DNA from 2 places in the Methylocella silvestris BL2 genome. Region 2 is predicted to be linked to the other one. Evidence: predicted binding sites of a transcription regulator. Region 2 holds the regulator's gene; the other holds the start of a gene.
The links. Region 2 encodes LexA, which represses DNA repair genes until DNA is damaged. Its sites were predicted from a motif close to TGTTCNNNNTGTGTTCNG; they were not measured.
Positions count from the first base shown of each region.

Region 1: a site for LexA is predicted at 4,107-4,124, ahead of MSIL_RS03385 (YifB family Mg chelatase-like AAA ATPase). Genes of this name have one in related genera too.

Region 1 covers NC_011666.1:715,785-722,733, forward strand. The annotation lists gene rfaE1 (D-glycero-beta-D-manno-heptose-7-phosphate kinase) at 1-898, opposite strand, end outside; gene MSIL_RS03380 (AGE family epimerase/isomerase) at 1,172-2,467, opposite strand; gene MSIL_RS03385 (YifB family Mg chelatase-like AAA ATPase) at 2,514-4,052, opposite strand; gene MSIL_RS03390 (nucleotidyltransferase family protein) at 4,153-4,878, opposite strand; gene MSIL_RS03395 (bifunctional tRNA (adenosine(37)-N6)-threonylcarbamoyltransferase complex ATPase subunit type 1 TsaE/phosphotransferase) at 4,902-6,473, opposite strand; gene MSIL_RS03400 (PAS domain-containing sensor histidine kinase) at 6,463-6,949, opposite strand, start outside.
Region 2 covers NC_011666.1:1,814,526-1,821,474, reverse strand. The annotation lists gene gltA (citrate synthase) at 1-247, opposite strand, end outside; gene gltX (glutamate--tRNA ligase) at 656-2,077, opposite strand; gene MSIL_RS08555 (ComEC/Rec2 family competence protein) at 2,318-4,657, shown strand; gene lexA (transcriptional repressor LexA) at 4,698-5,408, opposite strand; gene MSIL_RS08545 (HPF/RaiA family ribosome-associated protein) at 5,782-6,411, shown strand; gene MSIL_RS08540 (superoxide dismutase) at 6,484-6,949, opposite strand, start outside.

The DNA.
Region 1 (6,949 bases), 1.1 Mb from region 2:
CAATGCCGGCGCCATGGTTGGCGAGTTTCATCGATTCCAGCATGGAAAGCCCAGAGGCCAGCGAGGCTCCGAGCACCGCGATCACCGTATCGCCGGCGCCGGACACGTCGAACACGTCCTGCGCCACCGTCGCGAGGTGGATCGGCGGTCCTGACAGCGGAAAGAAGGACATGCCTTTTTCCGACCGCGTCAGCAGGATGTTGGATTCGGTTAACTCCTGCGCCTGGATCGCTGCGGCAAGCGCCTGCGAATCCGTGTCGCAGGGAAGCCGCGTCGCGGCGCCGAGCTCCTTGCGGTTCGGCGTGATGATGGTCGCTCCGCGATAGGCGGTGAGGTCGAGGCGCTTTGGATCGACCAGAACTTTCTTTTGCGTGGCGTTGCAGCGATCGATGATCTCGCGCAGCACCCGCAAGGACAAAGCGCCCTTGCCGTAATCCGACAGGATGACGATGTCGGCGCGATCGGCGGCGGCGGCGGCGGCGGCGATCAGCCGCTGTTCGACAAGATCGTCATAGGGCGAGGTGTCTTCCTGATCGACGCGCACGATCTGCTGATGCGCGCCCAGAATGCGCAATTTGCGGGTGGTCGGACGGTCCGCGACGCCGATGAGGCCGGTCAGATCGACCCGGCCATGGGTCTGAAGGCACGAAATCAAATCGTCCCGCGCGCTATCGAGGCCCGTCAGCCCGACGACGTCGACTGTCGCGCCAAGGGTCGCCAGATTGGCGACGACATTCGCGGCGCCGCCTGCCACGGATCGTTCGGACAGGGAGCGCACGATTGGAACCGGCGCCTCGGGCGAGATCCGGCTGACGTCGCCCTGAAGATAACAGTCGAGGATCAAATCGCCGATCACCGCGACGCGGCATTTCGCGAAACGGTCGATGATGGGAATCATTCTGGGCTCCGATCCTGAGGGAGGAGTCTGCGGCTCCTTGTCCGAGGGTGAACGATGAGCGAGCGGAACAGAAGGGACGGCGCCGTCCATTTTGCCTTGATCATCACGCTCCCGCAAATTCATGAATTGCCTCCAGATCTTCCGCCAGAACGAAGCGCACGCGCCCCACGCTCTCCGTTCTCCAAACTCTTGTTTTGAAACAAGGCGTTGCTTTGTGCGATCGCGCCCTTGCAGTGTTTTCCCTATGCACCCGGCGTGCCGCGCGAGGCGGCGTCAGGCGCCGATCTTCGGCTCAAAAGCGACCGAGGCCTCGGTCGCCGCCAGAAATACGTGATAGAGCGAACTTGCCGGCGCATCGGCGATGAGCGGGACGCCGTCCGCGCCGATATGATCGATCCAGCCTCCGGCGAAAGGCCGGTCGAGGAACGTCCCGCGTAAAGCGCCAATCATCGCCGCGGCAAAGGCTTCCGCCCCCGCGTCGCCCTTGGCGCGCATGGCGACCGCGGCCTTCACCGCTTCGGTATGCGGCCAAACGCGATGCGCCGACTTTATCACATTCATATCGACGTCGAGCTCGTCGAAAATCAGCCCGTTCGCCGCATGGCCGGCCTGCCGCGCGACCCGGTAAAGCCGGGCGATCTCAGCGCCAAGATCATCGCCGGCGAGCGCCTCGAATTCGGCCAGCAGCCAGACCCATTCGTAATGATGGCCTGGCTCGAAAATTCCGCGCTTGGCCGGCTCGTCAGGGAGACTCCAGTCTTCACTGAAATATTCGAGCAGAACGCCCGGCTCGGCGATGAAGAGGCGCGTCTTGAACAGATCGACGATTTTGCGCGCGCGATCGAGATAGCCGCGCCCGGGCGCCGCCGTTTCCAGAGCAAGATAGGCCTCGAGCAGATGCATGTGAGGGTTCTGGCGCTTCGATCGGTCCGCGATCGGCGATGCGTCGTAGAGCCCGCCAAAATTCTGGTCCGTCAGGGCTTCGTCGATAAAAGCGATGGTTTCGTCGGCATAGTCGATCAGGCGCGCGTCGCCGTTCAGGCGGTATAGCGAGGCGAGGGCGAAGAGAACGAAAGCATGCGCATAGGCGTCCCTGACGCCCGAGGCGACATGCCCCTCGGGACCGATCGAAAAAGCAAATCCGCCGCGCGGACCGCCCGCATCGCAAAACCGGCCGACAAGCGATTCCATGGCGCTTTCGGCGAGAGGCGCGCCTTCGTCAAACCAGCCGAGCCGGGCCGCGTGCGAAAAAACGTAAATCTGCCTTGCCTGCACCATGGCGCGGCGGGCGACATCAAGGCGCGGGCGGCCGCTCCAATCGAGGCGCTCGTGAAACATGCCAAGCGATCGGTCAAATCCAGCGGTCGCCCACAGCGGGAGAGCTGAATTGGAAAGCCACGCGCGCAGACCGCTCGCGGCGGCGGCCGCCTCGGCGGAGATGGTTTCGTTCATCGTCCTCTTTTCTTCGATGGCGGCGCATGCAGGCACGATCTCACAAACTCCCTGAAACGGGGGGTCCGAACAACCCCGCGGGACCACACACCTCCCTGATTGAATTTTGATGACCAAATCGCGCTGAGATCACGACGATTTTGGATTTCATCTATCTTTTCGTTCACGCAGCGCGCAACAGGCGCGTCGCGTCGACACGATAGGACAAGGCTTCGGCGAGATGAATGGCGCCGACGGTCGTCGCGCCATCGAGATCGGCGATGGTGCGGGCGAGTTTCAGCACGCGATGGAAGCCGCGCGCCGAGAGCCGCAGCCGCTCCGACGCCTCCTGCACGAGCTTGAGGCCGCTGGCGTCCGGCTGCGCCGCCTGTTCGATGACGGCGGCAGGCGCCGCCGCATTCGATCCGACATTCTTGAGGCCCATCGCCGCATAGCGAGCGCGCTGGATGTCGCGCGCGGCGCCGACGCGCGCGGCGACCTCGGCCGATCCTTCGGACGGCGGCGGCAACATCAGATCGGCGGCGGCGACGGCCGGCGCCTCGACATGAAGATCGATGCGGTCGAGCAGAGGTCCCGAGATCCGCGTCTGATATTGCGCCATGCAGCGCTCATTGGGCTGGCGGTGACAGGAAAAGCCGAGATCCATGGCGTGACCGCAACGGCAGGGGTTCATCGCCGCGACAAGCTGGAAACGCGCCGGATAGACCGTGCGATGCGCCGCGCGGGCGATGGCGACCTCGCCCGTCTCCAGCGGCTGGCGCAGACTGTCCAGCGCCTGAGCCTGAAATTCCGGCAGTTCGTCGAGAAAGAGAACGCCGTGATGCGCCAGCGAAATCTCGCCGGGCCGCGCTCGCGCGCCGCCGCCAACGAGCGCCGCCATCGAGGCGGAATGATGCGGCGCGCGGAACGGGCGCTGGTCCGTCAGCGCCCCGCCGGCAAGATCGCCGGCGATCGAGTGAATGAGCGAGACTTCGAGCAGTTCGGCGGGCGTCAGAGGCGGCAGGATCGAGGGAAGCCGCGCCGCCAGCATCGATTTGCCGGCCCCCGGCGGCCCGTTGAACAGGAGATTATGGCCGCCGGCGGCGGCGATTTCGAGCGCGCGCTTGGCGCTCTCCTGCCCTTTGACGTCGCGCAGATCCGGCAGCGCGCTACTGACTGCGCGCACGCCCGGCCGTGGCCGGGCCATGACCTGCGTTCCCTTGAAATGATTGACCAGCTGGATCAGCGAGATTGGCGCCAGCACGTCGAGATCCTGCCCGGCCCACGCCGCCTCGGGTCCGCAGTCATGCGGGCAGATCAGGCCGTGCCCGCGCGCATTGGCGGCGATGGCTGCCGGCAACACGCCGGCCACGGCCGTGATTGCGCCATCGAGCGCAAGTTCGCCGAGCACGGTGTAATTTTGCAGGGCGTCGGGCGCGATCGCCCCGATCGCCGCCATGATGCCGAGCGCGATTGGCAGATCGTAATGGCTGCCTTCCTTTGGAAGGTCGGCCGGCGCGAGGTTGACGGTGATGCGCTTGGCCGGCAAGGCCAGGCCCGAGGAATTCAGCGCCGCGCGCACTCGCTCGCGTGATTCAGCGACCGCTTTATCGCCAAGGCCGACCACAGTGAAAACGACATTGCCATTGGCGATTTGCACCTGCACGTCGACCGGCCGGGCATCAACCCCCTCGAACGCTACCGTCGCGACCCTGACGACCATGACGTGAACTCATCCCTCAGTTTCAGAAGGGTAGCGGAGACGGCGCAGCGAATCAAGAACAACTCATGAACAAAGCGCCAATTATCAGCGCGCGGATTTTTCAGATCACGCTCCGCGCGATGGTCAGCTCCGCCTCTTCGATCATTTCAGGCGCGCCGACATGCAGCCAGAGGCCGTCCAGCCGCTGACCAAACAGACGGCCGCGTTGCGCGGCCTCCCAGAAAAAAGGCGCCAGAGGAAAGATTTTGCTCGTTTCGCCAGCGAACAACTCCGGCTTGACGATGCCGACGCCGGCATAGACGAAGGGCGCCACCTTGGTCTCGGCGCGGCGCGTCAGCCTTCCTTCGGCGTCCATGAAAAAATCCCCCGGCCAATCGACGCCGACGCTCGCCGTCGTCGCCGCGACAAGAAGGAGGATATCCATTTTGGCCGGGTCCCACGCGCCGGCGAGGCGAAGCAGGTTTTGCTTCGGCCCCTCAAGCCAGAGCGCGTCCGTGTTGCACATGAAGAATGGCTCGGAGCCGAGCCATGGCAGGGCCTTGGCGATCCCGCCGCCTTGGTCGAGCAGTTCGTCGCGCTCATCCGAGATGATGATTTCGAGATCGGCGCGGCTCGCAAGATGGCTTTCGATCTGGTCGGCGAGGTGATGCACATTGACGACCGCGCGCCGCGTTCCCGCGCGGGCGAAACGGTCGAGCATATGATCGATCATCGGCTTGCCGCCGATCTTGATCATCGGCTTCGGGACGGTCAGCGTCACAGGCAGCATGCGTTTGCCGAGGCCGGCGGCGAAAACCATCGCCGTCGAGGGCGCTTTGACTGGCATATCGACGTCTCGCTGCGCTTGCCTTAGGCCGCAGATTCAAAAATCTGCGGCAGATGCGTTTCATACCAGATCTTGAGCTCGGCCAGAGCCTCATGGCGGAGGTTTTTCAGAAGATATTGCTCAACCCGAGGCAGATGCGCGAGGTAATGCGGCTTTCGGTCGCGCGCGTCGAGCCGGGCGAAGATGCCAAGGATTTTTGTCGCCCGCTGGGCGCCCAGCAAGGCGTAGGCCCTGACGAAATCGCCCATCGCAAAAGCGCCCCCCGCCGCTTTTTGCGCGATCGCCTCCTGGCGCGCCCGCGCATAATGGCCAAGCAGCTTCAGCTCGAGAGCGTCCGGCACGGTGACCCTCGCGTCCTGCAGCAGCGAGACGAGGTCATAGGCCGGATGACCCCTGACGCAATCCTGAAAATCGACGAGCCCGACGCGCTTCAGCCCCTCGCGGGCGGCGAGCCAGATGAGATTGGGCGAATGATAGTCGCGCAACGTCCAGCTCGTCTCCGTGGTGAGACTCTCGGTCAAGGCCTTGCGCCATAGATTGACGAAGGTCGCCTTGGCGCCCGAGGAAAGCTGCAGCCGCGCTCGGTAGGGCGCATACCAATCGAGCAACAATTCGACCTCGATCAGCAGCGCGTCGAGGTCATAGGGCGGAATGGTATAGGGCGCGGCCCCCGGAACCGGCAGCGTATCGGGTAAATCGGAGCCGTGCAGTCTGGCGAGGACCTCCGTCGCGACGGCGTGGCGCTCAAAATCGGGTTCGCCGCCAATCAGGATCGGCTCGTCGCCGAGATCCTCAACCAGGATCACGCCGGTCGCGAGGTCGAACGCATAAATCTCGGGGGCGGAAATCCCCTCGGCGCGAAGGCCCTCGCCGACGGCGATGAACGGCCGCACATCCTCGGCGAGCCGGGCGATCGCGCTATAGGGCTTGCCGAAGCGGATTGGCGGCCCGTCCGGGCGCGGCGGCGAAATCATCAGGACAGCGCTCGATCCGTCGTCGCGCACGAGCCGTTCGAACAGGCGCGACGAGGCGTCGCCTTGCATGAACTGCCGTTGCGCGTCGCGCCATCGCGTCGGGGCGAGCACGCCCTCGATCGCGCGGGCGCGAGCGAGCCGGCCGGCGAAGGCGCCATGGCCCGTCACAGTCGCGTCGCGCGCGCCGGTCGCGCTGTCGGCGTCGAGCGCGAAGCTGATGTCGAGCCTGTCTTCGCCGAGATAGGCGCCGCCGCGGTCTGGCCATTCGACGATGACGAAGGCGCCGTCGGCAGCCTCGTCCCAGCCAAGTTCGATGAGATCGCTGGGCTTTTCGAGGCGGTAGAAATCGGCGTGGACGATCGGCGCCGACGCGCCCTCATAAATCTGCATGAGGAGAAACGTCGGGCTCGGAACTTCAAGATCGGGATCGCCTGTCAGGAGGCGGATCAGGGCGCGGGCGAAGGTGGTCTTGCCGGCGCCCAGCTCGCCCGAAAGGGTCACGAGATCGCCCGGACGGATGAGTTCGGCGATTTCCGCCGCAAGGCGCGACGTCGCGTCCTCGTCGGCAAGGCGCCGCGGCCAGACTGTCGCCGTCGCCGCGAGCTGCGCCTCAACCGCCATTCCGCTCCCGCCCCTGTGATTCGACTTTCCCCACCTTCGGGCTTTTCGCGGGGAAGATGCAAGTCACTGTGGTGCCCTCCCCGAGCGCGGAGTCGATCAGGATGCGGCCGCCGTGCAATTCGACGAAGGAGCGCGCGATCGAGAGGCCGAGGCCGACGCCGCGATGCCGCGAGCCGGAGGTGTGCGTCTTGAAGCGATCGAAAATATGATCGACGACCTCGCGCGGGATGCCCCGCCCCTGATCGCTGACCTTGAAGACGATCTCCTCGCCCCGGCGCAGCGCGGCAAGGCCGATCGCGCTGCCGGGCGCGGAAAAACCGATCGCGTTGGAGAGAAGATTCATCAGAATTTGCCGGATGCGCTTGCCGTCGGCGATGAAGAAGCCGAGATCCTGCATCGGGATGACGCTCAGCGTCAGCCCCGCCTCGGCGACGCGGTCCTCGAGCCCCTCGGCCGCGGCGCGCATTGTCTCCGCG
Region 2 (6,949 bases):
AGTCGCCGCCTTCGGCGATCTGGGCGATCGGATAGCCGCGGTAGAGCAGAACGCCCTCGTCGCCATCGATATAGGTGATTTCGGATTCGCAGCTGGCCGTCGATGTGAAGCCAGGATCGTAAGTAAACATTCCGGTCTTGGCGTAGAGCTTACCGATATCCACCACCGCCGGGCCAATCGATCCAGTCTTGACCGGCATTTCGACTGTCGTGCTATCAATGCTAAAAGACCCAGTGGTCGCGCTCATGAAGGCTGCCTTCTGCAATAGGGGTGCTAACCTCGCCGAATCTTTCATTCAGCAGATTTTTTGGCGACGGGCTTAAACAACCTCTAATTTACGCCGTGTCGTTTCCTATCCTATGCCAAGCTTGCGTTCAAGCGCCGGCGCGGCGCCGCACCGAAGAGTATTAGTGGCCCGTCACATCTGCACGGCGTTTAACTTTTTGCGACATCATCGATTGCCTCGCCCCGGGCTTTAAACGCCGCCGGACTCTGTCCAGCGTCTCCAACCTGATTTCATTTTGTGACGCCGGCTTTGTCGTCGAAGCCTGTTTTCGGGCGTCTCGCCCAGAAAGTCGCCACGCGTCCGGTCCGCGCCTCTCGTCGCCAATTGTTGTGGCCCAAAGCAAGAACCAATCCAGCAACGAGCGCCCGGTCACGCCGCCTGATCTTCGAGGCGGCCGAGGCTTTCCTCGCGGCCGAGCACCGCGAGCACGTCGAAGATGCCGGGAGAGGTCGAGCGCCCGGTTAAAGCCGCGCGTAATGGCTGGGCGACTTGGCCAAGCTTCAGCTTCGTCGCGCTGGCGTAATCGCGCACGGCGGCTTCGGTCGAGGCCGCCGACCAATCGTCGAGCGCCCTGAACAAGGGCAGCACGCCGGCGATATGGGCGCGCCCGCCCGCCGCCAGAATTTCGGCCGCCTTGGCGTCGAGCTGTAGCGGCCGCGTCGCGAACAGGAACGCCGCGCCGTCGAGGAGTTCGATCAGGGTTTTTGCGCGCTCCTTCAGACCGGGCATGGCGGCCAGCAGCTTCGCCCTTTTGTCGTCATCGAGTGCGCGCTGCAGATCCGCTCCGCCGGGCAGAAAGGGAAGCGTCTCTTCAAGGCTTGCGGCGAGCTCTGCGTCCGGCGTCGCGCGCAAATAATGGCCGTTCATATTTTCGAGCTTGGCGAAGTCGAAACGGGCGGGCGAGCGGCCGACATGGGCGAGATCGAACGCCTCGATCATCTCTTCGGTCGTAAAGAACTCGCGGTCGCCCTGGCTCCATCCGAGCCGCACGAGATAATTGCGCAGGGCGGGCGGCAGGAAGCCCATGGCGCGATAGGCGTCGATCCCGAGGGCGCCATGCCGCTTCGAGAGCTTCGCGCCGTCCGCGCCATGGATCAGCGGAATATGCGCCATGGCCGGCGCGCTCCAGCCAAGGGCGGCGTAAATCTGCATCTGCCGCGCGGCGTTGGTCAGATGATCGTCGCCGCGGATGATCTGCGTCACGCCCATGTCGTGGTCGTCGACGACGACGGCGAGCATGTAGGTCGGCGCGCCGTCCGAGCGCAGCAGCACGAAATCGTCGAGATCCTTATTGGCGAAGGTGACGCGGCCCTGCACCTTGTCGTCGATCAAAGTCTCGCCATCGAGCGGCGCCCGCAGCCGGACCACGGGCTTGACGCCGGGCGGGACGTCGGAGGCCGGGCGATCGCGCCAGCGTCCGTCGTAGCGGGGCGGCCGCCCTTCGGCGCGGGCGGCCTCGCGCATGGCGGCGAGCTCTTCCGGCGTCGTATAGCAATAATAGGCGCCGCCCGAAGCGATCAGGCTCTCGGCGACCTCGCGATGGCGCGCGGCGCGCTGGAACTGATAGACGACGTCGCCGTCCCAATCGAGCCCGAGCCATTTCAGCCCGTCGATGAGCGCGTCGATCGCCTCCTGTGTCGAGCGCTCGCGATCGGTGTCCTCGATGCGCAGCAGCATGCGGCCGCCGGCGTGGCGCGCGTAAAGCCAGTTGAACAGTGCGGTGCGCGCGCCGCCGATATGCAAAAAGCCGGTCGGCGAGGGCGCGAAACGGGTGACGGGCGCGTCGGACATAGGCTCGATTTCCACTCCTGATAGGCGGCTCCCCGCCGCCTGCATTCTTTCCGCGAGAAGACGGCCCGCCGCCGCCCTTTCCGGCGACAATAATTCCGGCTGAAGCGGCGCCGGACCTTTTGCCCGTCGGCGGCTCGTGTAACATAGAATGGGCGAAAGAATAGGCCTTGGAGCGGCCGCCCGCGCGGGCGATTTCGGCTGGCCCCGTCAAGCGACGGGCCGAGCGATGGGGCAAACGGATTGGCGAGGCCGCTCGATACGGCGTTGGCGGACGGCGGCGCGGGGCGGGCCGGCGGAGTGTCGCCGGCGCTGCTTGCCCCTTTGGCGCGGCTGCGGCTCGCTTTCGCCGCCGCCTTCGAGACCGAATGCGCGCAGCGCCGCATGTTCCTCTGGCTGCCGGTCGCCGCCGGGGCCGGAGTCGTCTCCTATTTGAGCGCGGACCGCGAGCCGTCGATGTGGCTTCTCGCCGCGCTGACGGGCGTCCTTTCGGGCCTGGCCTTTGTCGCTCGGGAGCGGCGCGCCGCCTTTCTGGCGATTTGCGCTGCGGCCGCTTTTTTCGCGGGAGAGTTTTCCGCCGCGTGGCGATCGACGCGGGTCGCGGCGCCGGTGATCCAGCGCACGACGATCGGCGTCGTCGAAGGTTTTGTGGAGCAGATGGATTTCCGCCGCTCCGGGGCGCGGTTCGTATTGCGCGTGCGCGCGATCGAGGGGCTCGCGGCCGAGGCGACGCCCTATCGCGTGCGGCTTTCGGTCCGCCGCGCGCCGCCGTTCGAGGCGGGAACCTACATAAAACTCAAGGCGCGCCTGTTGCCGCCTTCGCGCGCGAGTCTCCCCGGCGGCTATGATTTCGCCAGGGACGCCTGGTTTGCGCGGTTAGGCGGCGTCGGCAACGCGCTTGGCCGGATCGAAACCCTGGCCGCGCCGGAGCCGGCGGGTTTTTCCCTCGGCGCTGCGATGGCGTTAGACCGCGGCCGCAACGCTCTGTTGCGCCGCATCGATGCCGTCATCGGCGGCGACGCGGGGGCGATCGCCGCTGCGATGGTCACCGGCAAGCGCGATCTTCTGTCCGAAAACGCCAAGGAGGTGATCCGCGAGGCGGGCATCTTCCACATCATCACCATCTCCGGCGTGCAGATGACGCTGGTCGCGGCGATCTTTTTCATTGGCTTCAGGCGGGCGCTCTCGCTCAGCCCTTCGCTGGCGCTGCGCTATCCGATCAAGAAATGGTCGGCCGCGCTCGCCATGCTTGGCGCTGTGATCTACGACGTCTCCACCGGTTCGCGCGTCGGCACCGAGCGCGCCCTGATCATGACGCTGATCATGCTCGGCGCGGTGCTGGCCGACCGCCAAGCGCTGACCATGCGCAACCTCGCCTTCGCCGCGCTATTCGTCATTTTGGCCGAGCCCGAGGCGATCATGGGCGCGAGCTTCCAGCTCTCCTTTGCCGCCGTCGCCGCCCTCGTCGCGGTGTATGAGGGGCGCATGGCCGCCGCGAGCGCCGAGCGGGAGGAGGCGCCGATCCTGCGCTCGAAGCCCGTCGCCGGCGAGGGCGCGCGGCTGTTCTGGACCTCGGTCCGGGCGCGCCTCAGCCAGGGTCCGGGCGGGCTTCTGTTCGCGACCTTTTGCGCCACCGCCGCGACGGCCTCCTTCATGGCCTATAATTTCCACGAGCTCAGCCCCTATGTGCTGATCGGCAATCCTTTGACGCTGACAGTGATCGAAGTCTTCGCCGTGCCGGGGGCGCTGCTCGGGACGCTGCTTTATCCAATCGGCCTCGATCCCTGGGTCTGGCGCTATCTCGGCTTCGGCGTCGACGGCGTGATGTGGGCCGCGCGCCAGGTCGGTCAGCTGCCCGGCGCCAGCATCCATCTGCCCGCCTTCGCGCCATTCTCGCTCGCCTTCCTGACGCTCGCCGTCCTGTGCATGACTCTGTGGCGCACGCTCCTGTTCCGCGCGATCGCCCTGCCGCTCCTCGCCATTGGTCTCTTTGGCGCGGCCTCGGGGCCAAAATTCGACGTCGCTGTCGCCCCCGGCGGCGAGGCGGCGGCCTATCGCGGCGAAGACGGCCGATTGGCGGTGCTCGCGGCGCGGCCGAACCTCTTTGCCGCCGAACAATGGCTGCGCGCCGACGCGGACGGGCGCCCGGCGGCCGCGGCGGTTCGAAAAAGCGCATGCGACAAGGCGGCCTGCGTCGGACGTCTTGCCGACGGCCGCACCCTGTCGCTTGTCGTCGACCGCGCCGCTTTCGCCGAGGATTGCCTGCGCGCCGACATTATCGTCACGCCGCTGTTCGCTCCGAAAGGATGCGCGGCGCAGATTGTTCTCGACCGCGATGCGTTGAAAAAGACCGGCGCCGTCACACTGGCGATGACGCCGGCGGGACTGACGCGCGCCGCGGCGCGATCACTCGAAGAAGATCGACCCTGGTCGCCCGCTCCGCGCCGCACATGGGGCCGCGCTCCGGCCGCCCCCGCGCCGCAATTTAGGCTGGCCGACGCCGATCCATCCGTTCCGGCGCAGGAGGAGGGCGCGGCCTCGCGCCAGCCCGACGACGGCGACGATGGATCTCCCATCGAATAAGGCCGGGACCCGGCGCTCTTGCAGGGGAGCGCCGGCGTCATCAATAGCGTCGGATCAATCCGACCAGTTTGCCCTGGATTCGCACGCGGTCGGGTCCGAAAATGCGCGTTTCATAGGCCGGATTGGCGGCTTCGAGCGCGATCGAGGCGCCGCGGCGGCGCAGGCGCTTGAGGGTCGCCTCCTCATCGTCGATCAGCGCGACGACGATGTCGCCTGTCTCGGCGGTGTCCTGCTTGCGGATCAGCACCGTATCGGCGTCAAAGATGCCGGCGTCGATCATCGAATCGCCGCGAACTTCGAGCGCATAATGCTCGCCTTGCGACAGCATTTCCGGCGGCAGATTGAGCGTATGGCTGCGGGTCTGAAGCGCGCTGATCGGCGTACCGGCGGCGATCCGGCCCATCACCGGGATCGCCACCATGGCGCGCGCGCCATCCTCATCGTCGCGCGCCGCCGGCATCGGGCGGACGCGGCCAAGATGTCCCTCGATCACGCTCGGCTCGAATTTGCGCCCCCGGCCGGCGTCGGCCGCCGAGGCGCCCGGCATGCGCAAGACCTCGAGCGCGCGCGCCCGGTTCGGCAAGCGCCGGATGAAGCCCCGCTCTTCAAGCGCGATGATCAGCCGGTGAATGCCCGACTTGGACCGGAGGTCGAGCGCGTCCTTCATTTCATCGAAGGAAGGAGGCACGCCGGTTTCCTTCATGCGCTCGTTAATGAAGCGCAGAAGCTCGCTTTGCTTCTTGGTCAGCATCGGCGTCCACTTTCTCGCATGATCGTCGAGCGGGATGGCGGGGCGCAAAGGCGCGCCCGAGAAGGGCTTGGCTGCAAACGAGCGGGCTGCAATAGGATCTAGCCTCCGAAAAACTTGCTCGAAAGACAAGATACGCCCACAGAAAGCGCCTGAATCGCTCACCCGCACAAACGGTGAACAGACCATATCTGTTCTCTCTGCGTTCCGCAACCCAGCATAACGTTCGCAGGCGAAATTTATCGTCGCGGCTTCGCTTTGCGATTGCGCGAATTCATTGACGGAACTTTCAGCTTCGCCGTAGGTTACTAACTCTCGCCGCCGCTCGGCGAAGCTCGTTCGCCATGCGGCGTCGTCCGATCAAGAGGAGAAACGCATGGATCGACCGCTGCAGATCGTATTTCGCGACATCCAGCATTCCGATGCGCTCGCAAAGCTCATCGAGGATCGCGCGCGGCGTCTTGAGAGCGCCTTTTCGCGCATCACGGGCTGCCGGGTCGTGGCGGGCGCCGCGCATGGCGCGACGAAGAATACGATACCGCCGCTCTCCCTGTGCGTCGAAGTCGAGGTTCCTGGCCGGCCGATGATCGTCGCCAAGGCCGAGGCCAAGCGGAAGGGGGAGCAGGCGGCGCTGGTCAATCGCGTCTTCGACGTCGCCGAGCGCCGTCTGGAGCAACTCTCGGAACTCGCCAAGGACAATGTGCGCCGGCACGAAAACGCGCCGGAGACCGGCGTCGTCGCGCGCCTGTTTCGCGAGCAGGACCATGGCTTCATCGAAGTGCGCGGCGGCCCCGATCTTTATTTCGCGCGCAATTGCGTGATGCGGGGCGATTTCGACGCGTTGGAAATCGGCGTCCTTGTCGAAGTCACGCGCGCGACGGGAGACGGGCCAATGGGGCCGCAGGCAAGCGCCATCTATGTTTTGGATCAGCGCGTCGCCGTCAAGGGCAAGCCGGCCAAGCCCCGCAGCGCCAAGGATTCCGAGCCGGAAACCCTCAACGCCTGAATGGCGGGCGCTGCGTCATATTCGGGGCTGGCGGCGCGGCGCCAGCCCCGCTTTTGACCGAACAAGCGCGGCTTAGGCGGTCGCCTTGGCGTAAAGCTCGGCGGCGTATTCCCAATTGATGAGATTGTCGACGAAGGCCTTCAGATAGTCCGGCCGACGGTTACGATAGTCGATGTAATAGGAATGCTCCCAAACGTCGACGCCGAGGATCGGCGTCGCGCCCTGAACCAGCGGGTTCTCGCCGTTGGCGGATTTGCTGACGATGATCTTGCCATCCTTGACGGCGAGCCAGGCCCAGCCGGAGCCGAATTGCGTGACGCCCGCCTGAATGAGATCGGCCTTGGCTTTTTCGACCGAGCCGAGGCTATCGATGATGGCCTTTTCCAGCTCGCCCGGAATTGCGCCGCCGCCATTCGGCTTCAGCCAGTTCCAGAAATGCAAATGATTGTAGTGCTGCGCCGCGTTGTTGAAGAGGCCGGCGTTCTTGCCGAACGACTCCTTGACGATATCCTCCAGCGACTTGCCTTCGAGGCCGCTG